Regions from separate parts of the Roseivivax sp. genome, predicted to be linked through region 1. Evidence: riboswitches for the same ligand, from Rfam matches in the RefSeq annotation. Region 1 holds a riboswitch; the other holds the start of a gene.
What was found. A riboswitch is a leader RNA that binds a small molecule or an ion and turns the genes downstream of it on or off. The one in region 1 is predicted to bind cobalamin.
Positions count from the first base shown of each region.

Region 2: linked by a shared signal. The riboswitch ahead of ACX938_RS12230 (hypothetical protein) and the one ahead of ACX938_RS12960 (DUF1636 family protein) in region 1 are both predicted to bind cobalamin.

Region 1 covers NZ_JBTOLZ010000016.1:52,474-59,513, forward strand. The annotation lists gene cobN (cobaltochelatase subunit CobN) at 1-2,456, opposite strand, end outside; gene cobW (cobalamin biosynthesis protein CobW) at 2,461-3,513, opposite strand; gene ACX938_RS12960 (DUF1636 family protein) at 3,515-3,892, opposite strand; cobalamin riboswitch at 3,982-4,202, opposite strand; gene cobO (cob(I)yrinic acid a,c-diamide adenosyltransferase) at 4,306-4,914, shown strand; gene ACX938_RS12970 (cobyric acid synthase) at 5,345-6,790, shown strand; gene cobD (threonine-phosphate decarboxylase CobD) at 6,923-7,040, opposite strand, start outside.
Region 2 covers NZ_JBTOLZ010000015.1:4,339-11,378, forward strand. The annotation lists gene ACX938_RS12200 (disulfide bond formation protein B) at 1-70, opposite strand, end outside; gene ACX938_RS12205 (YqaA family protein) at 67-645, opposite strand; tRNA gene ACX938_RS12210 (tRNA-Leu) at 759-844, shown strand; gene ACX938_RS12215 (FecCD family ABC transporter permease) at 1,025-2,026, opposite strand; gene ACX938_RS12220 (ABC transporter substrate-binding protein) at 2,076-3,014, opposite strand; partial or broken gene ACX938_RS12225 (ABC transporter ATP-binding protein) at 3,278-3,841, opposite strand; gene ACX938_RS12230 (hypothetical protein) at 3,838-4,134, opposite strand; cobalamin riboswitch at 4,276-4,458, opposite strand; gene zrgA (zinc uptake protein ZrgA) at 4,732-5,412, shown strand; gene ACX938_RS12240 (ABC transporter ATP-binding protein) at 5,409-6,095, shown strand; gene ACX938_RS12245 (ABC transporter permease) at 6,092-7,040, shown strand, end outside.

The sequences.
Region 1 (7,040 bases):
TCCCAGACCGGCCGCACGCCCAGGAGCGCGAGCGCCATGGCGAACTCCTCGCCCGCGGTGCGCATGGTGGCCGAGCCCCAGAGGTCCACCACCACGCTTTTCGGCCAGTCGCCCTCGTCCTGCAGGTGGCGGCGCACCAGTTCCTCGGCGAGGCGGCCGCCCTGGGCGTAGGCCGCCCGGCTCGGCACCGCGCGGGGGTCGGTGGTGAAGAGGTTGCGGCCCGTCGGCAGCACGTCGCGCCGGCCGCGCCAGGGCGAGCCCGAGGGTCCGGGCGCGATGCGCCGCCCGGCAAGCGCGTCGAGCAGCCCCTGCCGCTCGGCGCGGGCGGCCTCGGCCATGTCGTCCGGGTGGTCCTCCCGCGTGCGGCCCCAGACGTGCAGCCCGTCGCCGTAGCGGCTTTCCTTCACGTCGCAGACGAAGCGGTCGATGCGGGTCACCGCCTCGGCCTCGCACATGGCGCCGTCGATGCCGAGGTCCTCCTCGACGCCCTCGGCGCGGGCCTCCATGCGGATGTCGTCGATCAGCCGGTCGCGGCGGCGCGGGTCGAGCCCGTCGGCGTTGGAGAACTCGTCGAGCAGCGCCTCGAGCCGCAGGAGCCGGTCGGGCGTCTTGCTGTCGGCCAGCGGCGGCGGGACATGGCCCAGCGTCACCGCGCCGATCCGGCGCTTGGCCTGGGCGGCCTCGCCGGGGTCGTTGACGATGAAGGGATAGATCACCGGCAGCGCGCCGGTCAGCGCCTCGGGCCAGCACTCGGAAGACAGCGCCACCGATTTCCCTGGCAGCCATTCCAGCGTGCCATGGGCGCCGACATGAACCAGTGCGTCGGCCTCTCCGCGGAGCCAGAGGTAGAAGGCGACATAGGCATGGCAGGGCGTGCGGGCGAGGTCGTGGTAGTCGTCCTCGCGCTCTGCGCGGTGCCCGCGTTCGGGCTGCAGCGCGACCAGGGCCTGGCCGCGGCGAAGCGCGCGGAAGCGCAGCGCACCGTTGTCCGCGGCGTCACGGGCGGGCCCCCAGGCGGCTTCGAGGTCGTCGCGGAGCGCCTGCGGCAGCCGGGCCAGCGCGGCCTCGTAGTCGGCGAGCGGCCAGGTGATCTCGGCGGTCTCGAGCGCCTCGGCAAGCGGCGCGCCGGGGGCGAGGGTGTAGCCCGCCTCGGCCAGGTCGCCGAGGATCGCCTCGCCCGAGGCCAGCGCGTCGAGGCCCACCGCATGGGCCATGTTCCAGTCCCGCCCGGGATAGGTCGAGAGGACCAGCGCCACCCGGCGCCGGGCCGTGGGGCAGGCGGCGAGCCGGTGCCAGCCCGCCACCCGGTCGGCGAGCGCGGCGATGCGGTCGGGCTCGGGCACATGGCGCAGGCGGGCGAACTGCAGGTCGGGGTCGCGGGGCTCGGGCTCCTTGAAGCTCGCGACACCCGCGAAGAGCCGTCCGTCGACCTCGGGCAGCACGACATGCATGGCGAGGTCGGCGGGCGAGAAGCCGCGCTCGGCCTCGTCCCAGGCTTTCCGGGTCGAGGTGGCGAGCGCCACCTGGAAGACCGGCACGCCGCCCGCGTCGAGCGGCGAGCTGCCCGCGCTGCCCTTGCCGGAGAAGGCCGTGGCATTGACCACCGCGACCGGGTCGAGCCCCGCCACCTGCCGCTCGAGCCAGCCCGACGCGTCGGGCGCCTTGAGCGAGGGGGCAAAAAGGCCGAGGACCGCGAAGCCGCGGTGCCTGAGCGCGGTGAAAAGCGCCTCGACCGGGGCGAGGTCGGCGGCGGCGAGGAAGGAGCGGTAGAAGACGACGAGGACCAGGGGTTTTTCGGGGGCCTCGGGGGCGCGGGCGGGCTGCGTGTCGCCCTCGTCGAAAGACCCCGCGTCCGGCAGCGCCCCGAGGCGCGCCAGCGCCGGGCAGGTCACGCCATGTTCCGGCGTCCAGGCGCCGACCAGCGGGAGCGCCTTCACGCCCCGCACCGGACCCGCGTAGAGCCCCGCCGCCAGCGCCATCTGCGCCAGCGCCGCCTGCGCGGCCACCGCGCCGCCGGTGTCGCAGAGATGCGCCAGCCGCCGCAGGGTCGAGACCGGCACCGTCGAGATCTCGTCGAGCCGGGGATCCTCGCGGCCGTCCGCCGGCAGGACCGCCAGGGCGATGCCCTTCTGCCGGGCCAAGGCCTCGATCTGCTGCAGGCCGTAGGGCCAATAGGGCTGCCCGCCAATCAGCCGGATCAGGATGCCATGGGCGCCCTCGAGCGTCTGTTCGACATAGGTGTCGACCGAGAGCGGATGGCGCAGCGCCGCGATATTGGCCAGCCGCAGGCTCGGCAGCTTGCCCTGCCGCCCGCCGCCGCGCTTCCAGCCCGCCGCGAAGGCCCCGAGGTCCGAATCCGAGAAGGACAGCGCCACGATCTCGGCCGGGCTCTGGCCCAGGTCGGTCGGCGTGTCGGTCTCGTCGAGCCCGTGGCTTTCGCGGAAGACGACATGCATGGTCTCAGGCGGTCTCTTCCGCCGCGGTCAGAATGCGGGTGATCGCGGCGCGGTCGATGTCGTCGTGCTCGGCGATGACCACCAAGCGCCCCTCGCGGGCCTCGCCCGGGCCCCAGGGCCGGTCGAACTGGTGGCGCACCCGCGCACCCACTGCCTGCACGAGAAGCCGCATCGGCTTGCCCGCGACGCTGGCGTAGCCCTTGACCCGCAGGATGTTCTGCTCGCGCGCGAGCCGCTCGATGCGCGCGGCCAGATCGGCGGGGGCGGTGAGCTCGGGCAGGGCGACGACGATGCTTTCGAAGTCGTCGTGGTCGTGTTCGGGCACCCCGTCGTGATGCGAGGGGCGCGCCTCGATGTCGTCCTCGGCGGCGGCGCCCAGGCCCAGGATCACCCGGGGGTCGACGCGGCCCTCGGCGACCTCGACCACCGGCAGGCTGCGCGGCGCCTCGGCGGCGATGACCTCGCGGGCGCGGGTCACGCCCTCGGGGCCGGCGAGGTCGGGCTTGGTCAGCAGCACGATGTCGGCGCAGGAGATCTGGTCCTCGAAGACCTCCGACAGCGGGGTCTCGTGGTCGATGCTGTCGTCGGCCTGTCGCTGGGCGTCGACGGCGGCCACATCGGGGGCGAAGCGGCCCGCGGCGACTGCCTCGGCATCGGCGAGCGCCACCACGCCGTCGACGGTGATCTTCGAGCGGATGTCCGGCCAGTCGAAAGCCTTCAGGAGCGGCTTCGGCAGCGCCAGGCCCGAGGTCTCGATCAGGATGTGCTCGGGGCGCGGGTCGAGCTTCAGGAGCGCCTCGATCGTGGGGATGAAGTCATCGGCCACGGTGCAGCAGATGCAGCCGTTGGCCAGCTCCACCACGTTTTCCGCCGGGCAGTCGGGGATCGCACAGCCCTTCAGGATCTCGCCGTCGACGCCGACATCGCCGAACTCGTTCACGACCACGGCCAGGCGCTTGCCGCCGGGGTTCTTCATCAGCTCCGAGATCAGCGTGGTCTTGCCCGAGCCCAGGAAGCCGGTGACGATGGTGACGGGAAGTTTCTCGAGATCGGCCATGTCAGCCCTCCATTGGCGGCACGCGGGCCACGCAGTTTTTCTTGAAATGTTGCGGACGCTCGCGCCAGGGGATCAGCCCGTTGGCGCTGGCGTGGTATTTCGCGGCGCCCTCGCGCAGGACCTCGAGGTCCGAGGCCTCGTGCAGGTTGCCGAAGACATAGGTCCAGCGGCCCGCGCCGCGCAGCGCCACGGTGCAGCCGCCCTCGCAGTTCTGCAGGCATTCCACCGCGCGCAGGGTGACGCCCTCGGGCATCGAGCCCTCGAGCGCCTCGTACAGCGCGGCGCCGGGCCGGGTGCCGTCCTCGGTGACCTCCTGGCCACGGCGGCAGGTGGTGCAGATCAAGAGCTCCGCGGGCGGGCGGTCGGGCAGGTCTTTCAACGGGACGGTCCCATTCTGATCGGGGGAAGGGGCATGAAAGATGGCACGAAGGCTCTGAGCCCGCGGCCACCGGCACACCCCGTCCGGTTGCACTTCCTCGGCGCGAGGCAGGTCTCCCGGCTTTCCGGATGTGAGGCGCGGGCCTCTCGGGCGCCCTGCCTTCCCGACCCGTGACGGGGCCAGTGGCGGAGGGGCGACCTCTCCGGGTCACGGTCGCGGGGGCGGCTGCGGCTGCCTCCCGGGGGGCCGGGCGGTCCGCATTCCCTTTTCACCCCGGACGCGCCGGGGCACCTTGCGCATATGCCTTGTTGCGCCGCGACCCACGCGCTGTCAAGCGGCCAGAGACACCCCGGCGATTGACGGGCCGGGCGGCGCCTGCCAGTCAGTGGCCAAAGCCGCGAAGGAGCCCCGCCATGGACGACGCCACCGCCCGCCACAACGCCAAGATGAAGCGCATCAAGGCCGCCCGCGACGAGATGATGAAGACCAAGACCGAGGAAAAGGGTCTGATCGTGGTGCACACCGGCAAGGGCAAGGGCAAGAGCTCCTCGGCCTTCGGGATGATCATGCGCTGCATCGCCCATGGCATGCCCTGCGCGGTGGTGCAGTTCATCAAGGGCGACTGGGAGACCGGCGAGCGGACCTTCCTGCGCGAGCGCTTTGCCGAGGAGTGCCGGTTCTTCGTCTCGGGCGAGGGCTTCACCTGGGAGACCCAGGACCGCGACCGCGACATCGCCGCCGCCCGCGCCGGCTGGGAGACCGCGAAAGAGCAGATCCGCGACCCGGAGATCTCCTTCGTGCTGCTCGACGAAATCAACATCGCGCTGCGCTACGACTACCTCGACATCGACGAGGTGGTGGACTTCCTGCTGACCGAGAAGCCCGAGATGACCCATGTCGTGCTGACCGGGCGCAACGCCAAGCCCGAGCTGATCGAGGCCGCCGACCTGGTGACCGAGTTCGAACTGGTGAAACATCCCTTCCGCGAGGGGGTGCGCGCCCAGGCGGGCGTGGAGTTCTGATGTTCTTAGGTGCGGCCTCGGGGGACGCCAGCGCCGCTGCGCGGCGCTCCGGGGGCTTTGCCCCCACCGCCCTCCGGGCGGTTCCCCCAAGGTATTTTCGCCAACCTGAAGCAAGGGTTTCTTTACACTTCGCGCGCTACCCTGGCGTCGCGGTGGAGGGAGAGGTCCCGATCGCCGCCCAAGCTGAAGGCGCCGTGCGCGACCCATCTGCAAAAGGGGCGCGTGCGGCGCTGGACGGCAAGTTTGGGTTGGTCGCGTGCCGGGCGGGTCGCGGTGCGGTTTTGTGTGATGGTGTGTGGCGTGGGTTCGGCGGGGCGCGCGAGGCGGTTGGTTTGGTTCGGGGCGCGTTTGAGGAGGCGTTGCGCGGTTTTGTGAGGGTCGGCGGCGGCGTTAAGGTTAATGGCGCGGGTGCCGCCGCGGGGTTCGGCGCATGAGCCGGGCGCTGATGATCCAGGGCACCGGCAGCAATGTCGGAAAGTCCATGCTGGTGGCGGGGCTGATCCGGGCGGCGCGGCGGCGCGGGCTCTCGGTGGCGCCCTTCAAGCCGCAGAACATGTCGAACAACGCCGCGGTGACCTCGGACGGCGGCGAGATCGGCCGCGCCCAGGCGCTGCAGGCGCGGGCGGCGGGCCTCGCGCCGCGGGTCGACATGAACCCGGTGCTTCTGAAGCCCGAGACCGACACCGGCGCGCAGGTGGTGGTCCAGGGCAAGCGGCTGACCACCGCCCGGGCGCGGGACTACGCGGCGCTGAAGACCAGGCTCATGGGCGCGGTGCAGGAGAGCTTTGCCCGGCTCCGGGCCGCGCATGACCTGGTGGTGGTCGAAGGCGCAGGCAGCCCCGCCGAGGTCAACCTCCGGCCCGGCGACATCGCCAACATGGGCTTCGCCCGGGCGGCGGATGTGCCGGTGGTGCTGGCCGGCGACATCGACCGGGGCGGGGTGATCGCGCAGATCGTCGGCACCGAGGCGCTGCTCGAGCCCGGCGACCGGGACATGGTCGCGGGCTTCCTGGTGAACAAGTTCCGCGGCGACCCGCGGCTTTTCGACGAGGGCTACGCGCTGATCGAGGCGCGCACCGGCTGGCCGGGTTTCGGCATCCTGCCCTGGTTCCCCGAGGCCTGGAAGCTGCCTGCCGAGGATGCGCTCGACATCCGCTCGGGCCCCGGGGCGGAGGGGCTGCATGTGGTCTGCCTGCGGCTCTCGCGGATCGCGAATTTCGACGATCTCGACCCCTTGGCGCAGGAGCCGGGCGTGCGGCTGACCATGCTGGGCCCCGGCGAGGCGCTGCCCGGCGACGCGGACCTGGTGATCCTGCCCGGCAGCAAGGCGACCCGCGCCGACCTGGCCTTCCTGCGCGCCCAGGGCTGGGACATCGACCTTGCCGCGCATCTGCGCCGCGGCGGCCATGTGCTGGGGATCTGCGGCGGCTACCAGATGCTCGGGCGGGTCATCGCGGACCCCGAGGGGCTCGAGGGCGCGCCGGGCGAGGACGCGGGGCTGGGGCTCCTCGACGTCGAGACGCGGATGACGCCGGACAAACACCTGACGGAGGTCGCCGCCCGGCATGCCGCCAGCGGCGCGGACTTCCGGGGCTACGAGATCCACATCGGCGTGACCGAAGGCCCCGACCGCGCGCGGCCCTTTGCCCATGTTGGCGGCGCACCCGAAGGTGCGGTCAGCGCCAACGGGCGCGTGGCGGGCAGCTACCTGCACGGGATGTTCGCCGACGACGCCTTCCGCGCGGCCTATCTGGCGGGCTTCGGCGCGCGGTCGACCGGAGGCTATGAGGCGGGGGTCGAGGCGGCGCTCGACGCGCTGGCGGAGCATCTCGAGGCGCATCTCGACGTGGCGGGGCTGCTGGGCGTGGCACGGTAGGCGGGCAGGTGGCAAGCCGGAGATGACGTTGAGAGCGGCAGGAGCGGGCGCGTCCTAGCTTCGATCAAGGCCGTTTCCCGCTTCGAGCGGCTCCGGCTGAACCCTCTTGGACCTGCCCCGGCTCCGCCCGCGTCAGCTCTTGTCTTCCGCCCCGACCAGCGCCGCCTCCAGCCGCTGCCAGCCGGCGCGGTCGCCGGGCAACCCGAGGCGCAGCCAGCCGGTGGAATAGGGGAAGGCCCGGCTCCAGATA
Region 2 (7,040 bases), on a different contig from region 1:
ACCCCAGGGCGGCGATCAGAAGCGCGGCGGAGCCGGCGGCGGCGGAGAGGATCAGGATGCGGGCACTCATATCACGCGCAGAACCATGAAACCGCCGATCAGCGCAATGCAGAAGAGCGTGAAGACCAGCCCGAGGCGGCGCTCGATGAAGTCGCGGATCGGCCGCCCGAAGAAATAAAGGAGCCCCGCCACGATGAAGAACCGCGCCGCCCGCGCGATCAGCGCCGAGACGAAGAAGGGCAGGAGCGGCATGGCGGTCCAGCCCGAGAGGATGGTGATCACCTTGAAGGGGAAGGGCGTGAGCCCCGCCACCAGCACCGCCCAGATCCCATAGGTGTTGAAGGTCTCGTTGAAGGCCGCGATCTTCTCGCCCTTGCCGAGCGCCTCGAGGACCGGCGCGCCGATGCCCTCGTAGAAGAAGGCGCCGATGATATAGCCGAGCCCCGCGCCCGCCACCGAGGACAGCGTCGCCACCAGGGCGATCAGCCAGGCCTTGCGTGGCGCGGCGAGGATCATCGGGATCATCATCACGTCGGGCGGGATCGGGAAGACCGAGCTCTCCACGAAGGAGACGAGGGCCAGAAGCCAAAGCGCGCGCGGATGGTCGGCCAGCGCCATGGTGCGGTCGTAGGTTGTGCGGAGCATGCTGCCTGTCCTCGGGGCTCTTCGGCACTTCTCAGCACGGGGCGCGCATGGGGTCAAGAAAGCCGCGATCCCCGCTGGACGCGCGCCGCCCCGAACGGTAGAGGAGTGGCCGGGCCCAAGTGGCGGAATGGTAGACGCAGGGGATTCAAAATCCCCCGGTCGAAAGATCGTGTCGGTTCGAGTCCGACCTTGGGCACCAATGACTTAGCCGATTTCGGCATCCGGCGACGAGGCTTTGCCCCCGGTCGTTGCCCCCGGTCACTTTTCGCCCCCTGTTCGTTCTCCCATGGTTGGAAGCTTCATCATTTCCTCCGTTCCTGCGCCGCTTTTGAAAGGCGGCGACGGCTGGCCTTCTCCCGATACTGCGCCCCGCCGTCCCTCACCGCCGCCGCCCGAGAAGCCACACGAAGAAGATCCCGCCGATCAGGCCGGTGACGATCCCGATGGGCATGTCCTCGGGCGCCATCACGGTGCGCGCGGCGATGTCGGCCCAGAGAAGGAACACCGCGCCGCCCAGCGCGGAGAGGGGCAGCACCCGGGCGTAGTCCCCGCCCGCCAGCAGGCGCACGATATGCGGCACCATCAGGCCGACGAAGCCGATGATCCCGGAGAAGGCCACCATGACCCCGGTGATCAGCGCGCCGACCCCGAAGACGGCCAGCCGGAAGCGCGCCACCGGGATGCCGAGGGTCGCGGCGGTTTCGTCGCCCACAGTCATGGCGTTGAGCGCGCCGGCGCGGCTCAGGAGCCAGGCCCCGGAGCCCGCCAGGATGACCAGCGGGTAGATCAGCTGGTCCCATTGCGCGAGGCCCAGACCGCCCAGCATCCAGAAGACCACCGTGTGCGAGGCCCGCGGATCGCCGAGGAAGATCAGCACATTGGCCGCCGCCATGACGATGAAGGACACCGCGACACCGGCCAGGACCAGCCGGTCGGCGCTGGTCGCCTCGGTGAAGCGCGACACCGCCAGCACGATGCCGGTGGCCATGAGCGCGCCCAGAAAGGCCAGGACCGGGACCGTCAGGAGACCCAGGAACAGCCCGGTGTGCAGAAGCGCCAGGATCGCGCCGAAAGCGCCGCCCGAGGAGATCCCCAGAAGATGCGGATCCGCCAGGGGATTGCGCGTCACCGCCTGCAGGCTGGCGCCGACCAGCGCGAGGCCGGCGCCGACCATCATGGCCAGAAGCGCCCGGGGAAACCGGATCTCCCAGATGATCGCGGCCTGGCCCTCGGACCACTGCGGGGTGATGCTGCCGGGCGCGATCTTCTCGGCCAGCACGCCCCAGACCGTGGTGAAACCGACCTGGACCGCGCCGACCGAGATGGCCAGTGTCAGGGAGGCCACGAGGACCACCACCCCGGCGGCGAGCAGTATAGGCAGCTTGGGCCAGGCGCCTGGGCCTGCGGAGAGATCGGTTCCGCGGATCACCTCACTCTCCCCAGAAGCTCTCGGCGAGCGTCTTGACCGCCGCGATGTTGCGCGGACCGGGGGTTGCCTCGACGTAATCGAGCGTGACGAAACGGTCATTCTTCACCGCCGCGATCCCGGCGAAGGCGGGGTTCGACATCAGGAAGGCGCGCTTCTCCTCCGCGGTGACCTCGCCGTAGTCCACGATCACCACGATCTCGGGATCGCGCGCGACGACCTCCTCCCAGGAGACGGTCGCCCAGCTTTTCTCGAAATCATCCATGACGTTGCGCCCGCCCGCGGCCTCGATCAGCGCGGTCGGCATGGCGTAGCGCCCGGCGGTGAAGGGCGTGTCCTGCCCGCTGTCGTAGACAAAGACCCGCGGGGGCGCGCCGGTCTCGAGCCCGGCGGTGAGCTCGGCAAGCTCGGCGCGGTATCCCGCGACCAGCGCCTCGGCGCGGGCCTCGACCTCGAAGATGCGGCCGAGGTTCATCAGGTCGGCATACATGTCCTCGAGGCTGGCTTTGCCCTTGTCCATGACATGCGTGCAGCTCTCGGTCAGCTCGTAGACCTGGATTCCGAAGGGTGCGAGCGTCTCGGGCGTCACCTCCCCGCCGACCGTCATGCCGTAGTTCCAGCCGGCGAAGAGGAAGTCGGCCTCCGCGCCCAGCAGAACCTCCTTGGTGGGCTTGCGGGCGGCCAGTTCCGGCAGCGCCGCGACCCCGGAGCGCATCCCGGCGTCGAGCGACTTCCAGCCGGAGATGCCGGTGTAGCCCACCATGCGGTCGGCCAGCCCCAGGACCAGCATCATCTCGGTCAGGTTGATGTCGTTGGAGACCGCGCGTTCGGGCGGGGCCTCGAAGGTCACGCGGCGGTCGCAGCTCTGGACGGTGGTCTGCGCGAAGGCGGTGCCGGCGGTGCCGAGCAGGGCGGCGAGGAGGGGGAGATGGAGGAGTTTCATGCCTGTTCCAGGTCTCGTGTCAGGTGAAAGGAGAGATGATCCGCGCCGCTGTGCGACAGGGTTTCCCGGCGCGTGCCGACCTCGAAGGCGCGCGCGACGCCGGCTTCGGTCAGCACCCGGTCCGGCGGGCCGAAGCCGCAGGTCCGGCCGTCTTTCAGCAGCAGAACCTCGTCGCAGTGGCAGAGCGCCATGTTCAGGTCGTGCAGCGAGGTCACGATGGTCATCGGCAGGTCGCGGATCAGCCGCAGCACCTCGAGCTGGTGGCGGATGTCGAGGTGGTTGGTCGGCTCGTCGAGGATCAGGAGGCGCGGCTCCTGCGTCAGAGCGCGGGCCACCATGACCCGCTGCCGCTCGCCGCCCGAGAGGGTGCCGAGGTGCCGATGGGCGAAGCCGCAGAGGTCCATGCGCGTGAGCGCGTCCTCGATGATTGCCCGGTCGGCTGCGCTGGTGCCACCCCCGAAGCCACCCCCAAAGCCGCGCCGATGCGGGGTGCGCCCGAGTGCCACGATCTCCCGCACGGTGAGCGCGAAATCGGTCGGCTGCTCCTGCAGGACGGCGGCGACGCGGCGCGCCACGGCCAAGGCGGAGAGCTGCCAGATGTCCCTGCCGTCGAGACACACACTGCCGCTCTGCGGGCGGAGAAACCGGTAAAGGAGCCGCAGAAGCGTGGTCTTGCCCGCGCCGTTCGGACCCACGACCCCGAGCACCCGCCCGGGGGGCAGGGAAAAACTGGTCTCGTGCAGGACCCTCTGGCGGCCGCCCCGGGGCGCCCAGGACACCCGGTCCAGCGTCAGCGCGGCGGCGGGGGACGAAGATGCCCCGCTCATGTCATCAGCCTGCGGGCCCGCGCCCCGCCGCGCCGCACGCGCTTCGGGACGGAGAGCGCCAAGGGCGCGAGCGGTGTCGCGAGCGACTCGCCCAGGAGCCTGCAGAACCGCGCCACGGCGGGAGAACTCGCGGCCAGCGGCAGCGCCACCGCGCGGGCCCGAAGCGCCTCCTGCCGGTATCCGGCGTCGCCGGGCAGGGCGCCCAGCCATTGCAGGTAGCCGAGCTGCGCCATCTCTTCCGCCCGGTCGGGCGGCAGCGGTCCTACGTCGAGTTGCAGTAAGGTCTGTGCCAATAACATCGCGCCCTCCGCGCTTGATCGCGGAGCGGGCGGGATACCGGCGATGTCACAAGCCCTGTCGGGTCCATCTCTGGCACTCCTCCCACGGCACCCCGCCTGGGTTGAAGGTGACTGCAGGGCCCGTCGGGCCCCGGAGATGGCAGGTCTCCTGACTTGCGGGTCGTCGCTGTCCCGAACCTTCCCGAGCCGTATTGGCCCAGTGGTCAACCTCGGGGTGCTCGCCGCCTACAGTTGCGGGGGCAGTCGCGGAATTGGCGCCCGAGGCGCCGCACCGCGTTCCCTTTTCATCTCTCGGGCCGTCAGCCGTCGAGAACCATCGGGCGCCACAAGCGCAGATCGGGGGCTGTGGGTCAATGGCGGATCAGGGGGGCGGTGCTTGTCGGCGCGAGGTGGATGGCCCGGGTCCGAGGCGTGCGCATCAGAGGCTTTCCGGGTGGTGGATCAGGGAATCAGGGTCGGGTTTCGGCGTTCCACGGTGTCGCGCGCGGTCCGCGACCCGCGGCCGACGCCACTGCGCACAGTAAACACCGCCGCGCGGGTCTTGCCATGGCCTGCGCATTTCATCATCCATATCGGGGTAAAGGAGCGCCCATGAAACCGACCGTTCTGACCCTCGTCCTCGCATCGGCTGCCGCCTCCGCCGCGACCGCCACGCCCGCGCAGGAAGCCCGCGAGATGGGCGCGCATGTGCATGGCGTCTCCACGGCTGAAATCGCAGTCGAACAGGGCCGGGTGGAGATCACCCTCCATTCGCCGGGCGCGGACATCGTCGGCTTCGAATACCCGGCGCGGTCGACCGAGGAGAAGGAGGCCGTCGCCGCGGCCATCCGCCAGTTCCTCGCGCCTGAGACCATCGTGACCCTGCCGGAACCCGCGGGCTGCCGGCTGACCGAGGTTGTGGCGCAGCTTCACGGCGGCGGGCATGACGATGCGCAGGACGCGAACCACGCCGAGAGCGACGACCACGGCCACGACCACGACACACATGCCGAGGGCGAGGACCACGCGCACGAGGCGGGCGAGGATCACGACCACGACGCCCACGGCGAGGACGACGACCACGACCACGCCGAAGAGCACAGCGCGGACCACAGCGAGTTCCACGTCACCTATGGTTTCGCCTGCGACGAGGAAGACGCGCTCACGACCCTGGGCTTTCCCTTCTTCGAGACCTTCGGCAACGCCCGGGAGATCGAGGTGCAATATGTCACCGAGGCGGGCGCCGGTCTGGCGGCGCTGACCCCGGGCGCCGCCGAGCTCACGCTCGAATGACCGAACCGGCGCTGGCGCTCGAGGCTCTGCGCTTCCGCTGGCCGGGGCGGGGATCCTTCGGGCTGTCGGTGCCGGGCTTCACCATGGCGGCGGGCGAGCGCGTCCTGCTTCTGGGCGAAAGCGGGTCCGGCAAGTCGACGCTGCTCTCGCTGATCTGCGGCATCGTCACGGCGGGCTCGGGCCGCGTCCGCGTCGGCGGGCAGGACCTCGCGGCGCTCACTGCGGGCGCGCGCGACCGGTTCCGGGCGGAGCGGATCGGCGTCATCTTCCAGCAGTTCAACCTGCTGCCCTATGCCAGCGTGGCGGACAACATCCTGCTGCCGCTGCGCTTCGCACCGGAGCGGCGCGCGCGGGCCACCCCGGGCGAGGCCCGCGCCCTCTGCGCAGCGCTGGCGCTGCCCGAGAGCGTGCTTGCCAGCAAGGCCGGGCGGCTCTCGGTCGGCCAGCAGCAGCGCGTCGCGGTGGCCCGGGCGCTGATCGGCCAGCCGCCGCTGATCGTCGCCGACGAGCCGACCTCGGCGCTCGATGCCGCGACGCAGGACAGCTTCCTGGGCCTGATGTTCGACCGGCTGGAGGCGACCGGGGCCTCGCTTTTGATGGTCAGCCATGACGAACGCCTCGGCGCCCGCTTCGACCGCGTGGTGCGGCTGGCGGAGATCGCCGACATCGAGGCGCCCGCATGATCCTGCGACTGGCCTTTGCCTCGCTCCTGGCGCGCGCCCTGACCGTGGGCATGACGGTGCTGGCCATCGCGCTGTCGGTGGCGCTGTTCCTCGGTGTCGAGAAGGTGCGCACCGGCGCGCGGGCGAGCTTCGCCGACACGATCTCGGGCACCGACCTGATCGTCGGCGCGCGCTCGGGCTCGGTGCAGCTCTTGCTCTACTCGGTCTTCCGCATCGGCAATGCCACCAACAACGTCACCTGGCAGAGCTACCAGGACATCGCCGCGCGGCCCGAGGTCGACTGGATCGTCCCGATCTCGCTTGGCGACAGCCACCGCCAGTTCCGCGTCATGGGCACCACCGGGGCCTTCTTCGAGCACTACCGCTACCGCGGCGGCCGCGCGCTGGAGATCGCCCAGGGGCAGGGCCTGGGCGACCTCTACGACGCGGTGATCGGCGCCGAGGTGGCGGCCGCGCTGGGATACGCGGTGGGCGATCCGATCGTGGTTAGCCACGGGCTCGCCTCCTTCACCGATCACGGCGACCAGCCGTTCCGGGTCGCGGGCATCGTGGCCCGCACCGGCACGCCGGTGGACCGCACGGTGATCGTCAGCCTCGAGGCGATCGAGGCGATCCATGTCGACTGGCGCTCGGGCGCCCAGCGGCCCGGGCCCGCGACCCCGGTGGAGCGCATCCGCGAGATGGACCTGACGCCCTCGGCGGTGACGGCGGCCTTGGTCGGCACGCAGTCGCGCCTGCAGGTCTTCGGGTTGCAACGCTGGATCAACCAATACCCCGAGGAGCCGCTTCTGGCGGTGCTGCCGGGCGTCGCGCTGCAGGAGCTCTGGCAGATCGTCGGGGTGGCCGAGACGGCGCTGATCGGTGTCTCCGCCATGGTCGTGGTCACCGCGCTTCTGGGCATGATGGCGATGATCTTCTCCTCGCTGAACGAACGCAGGCGCGAGA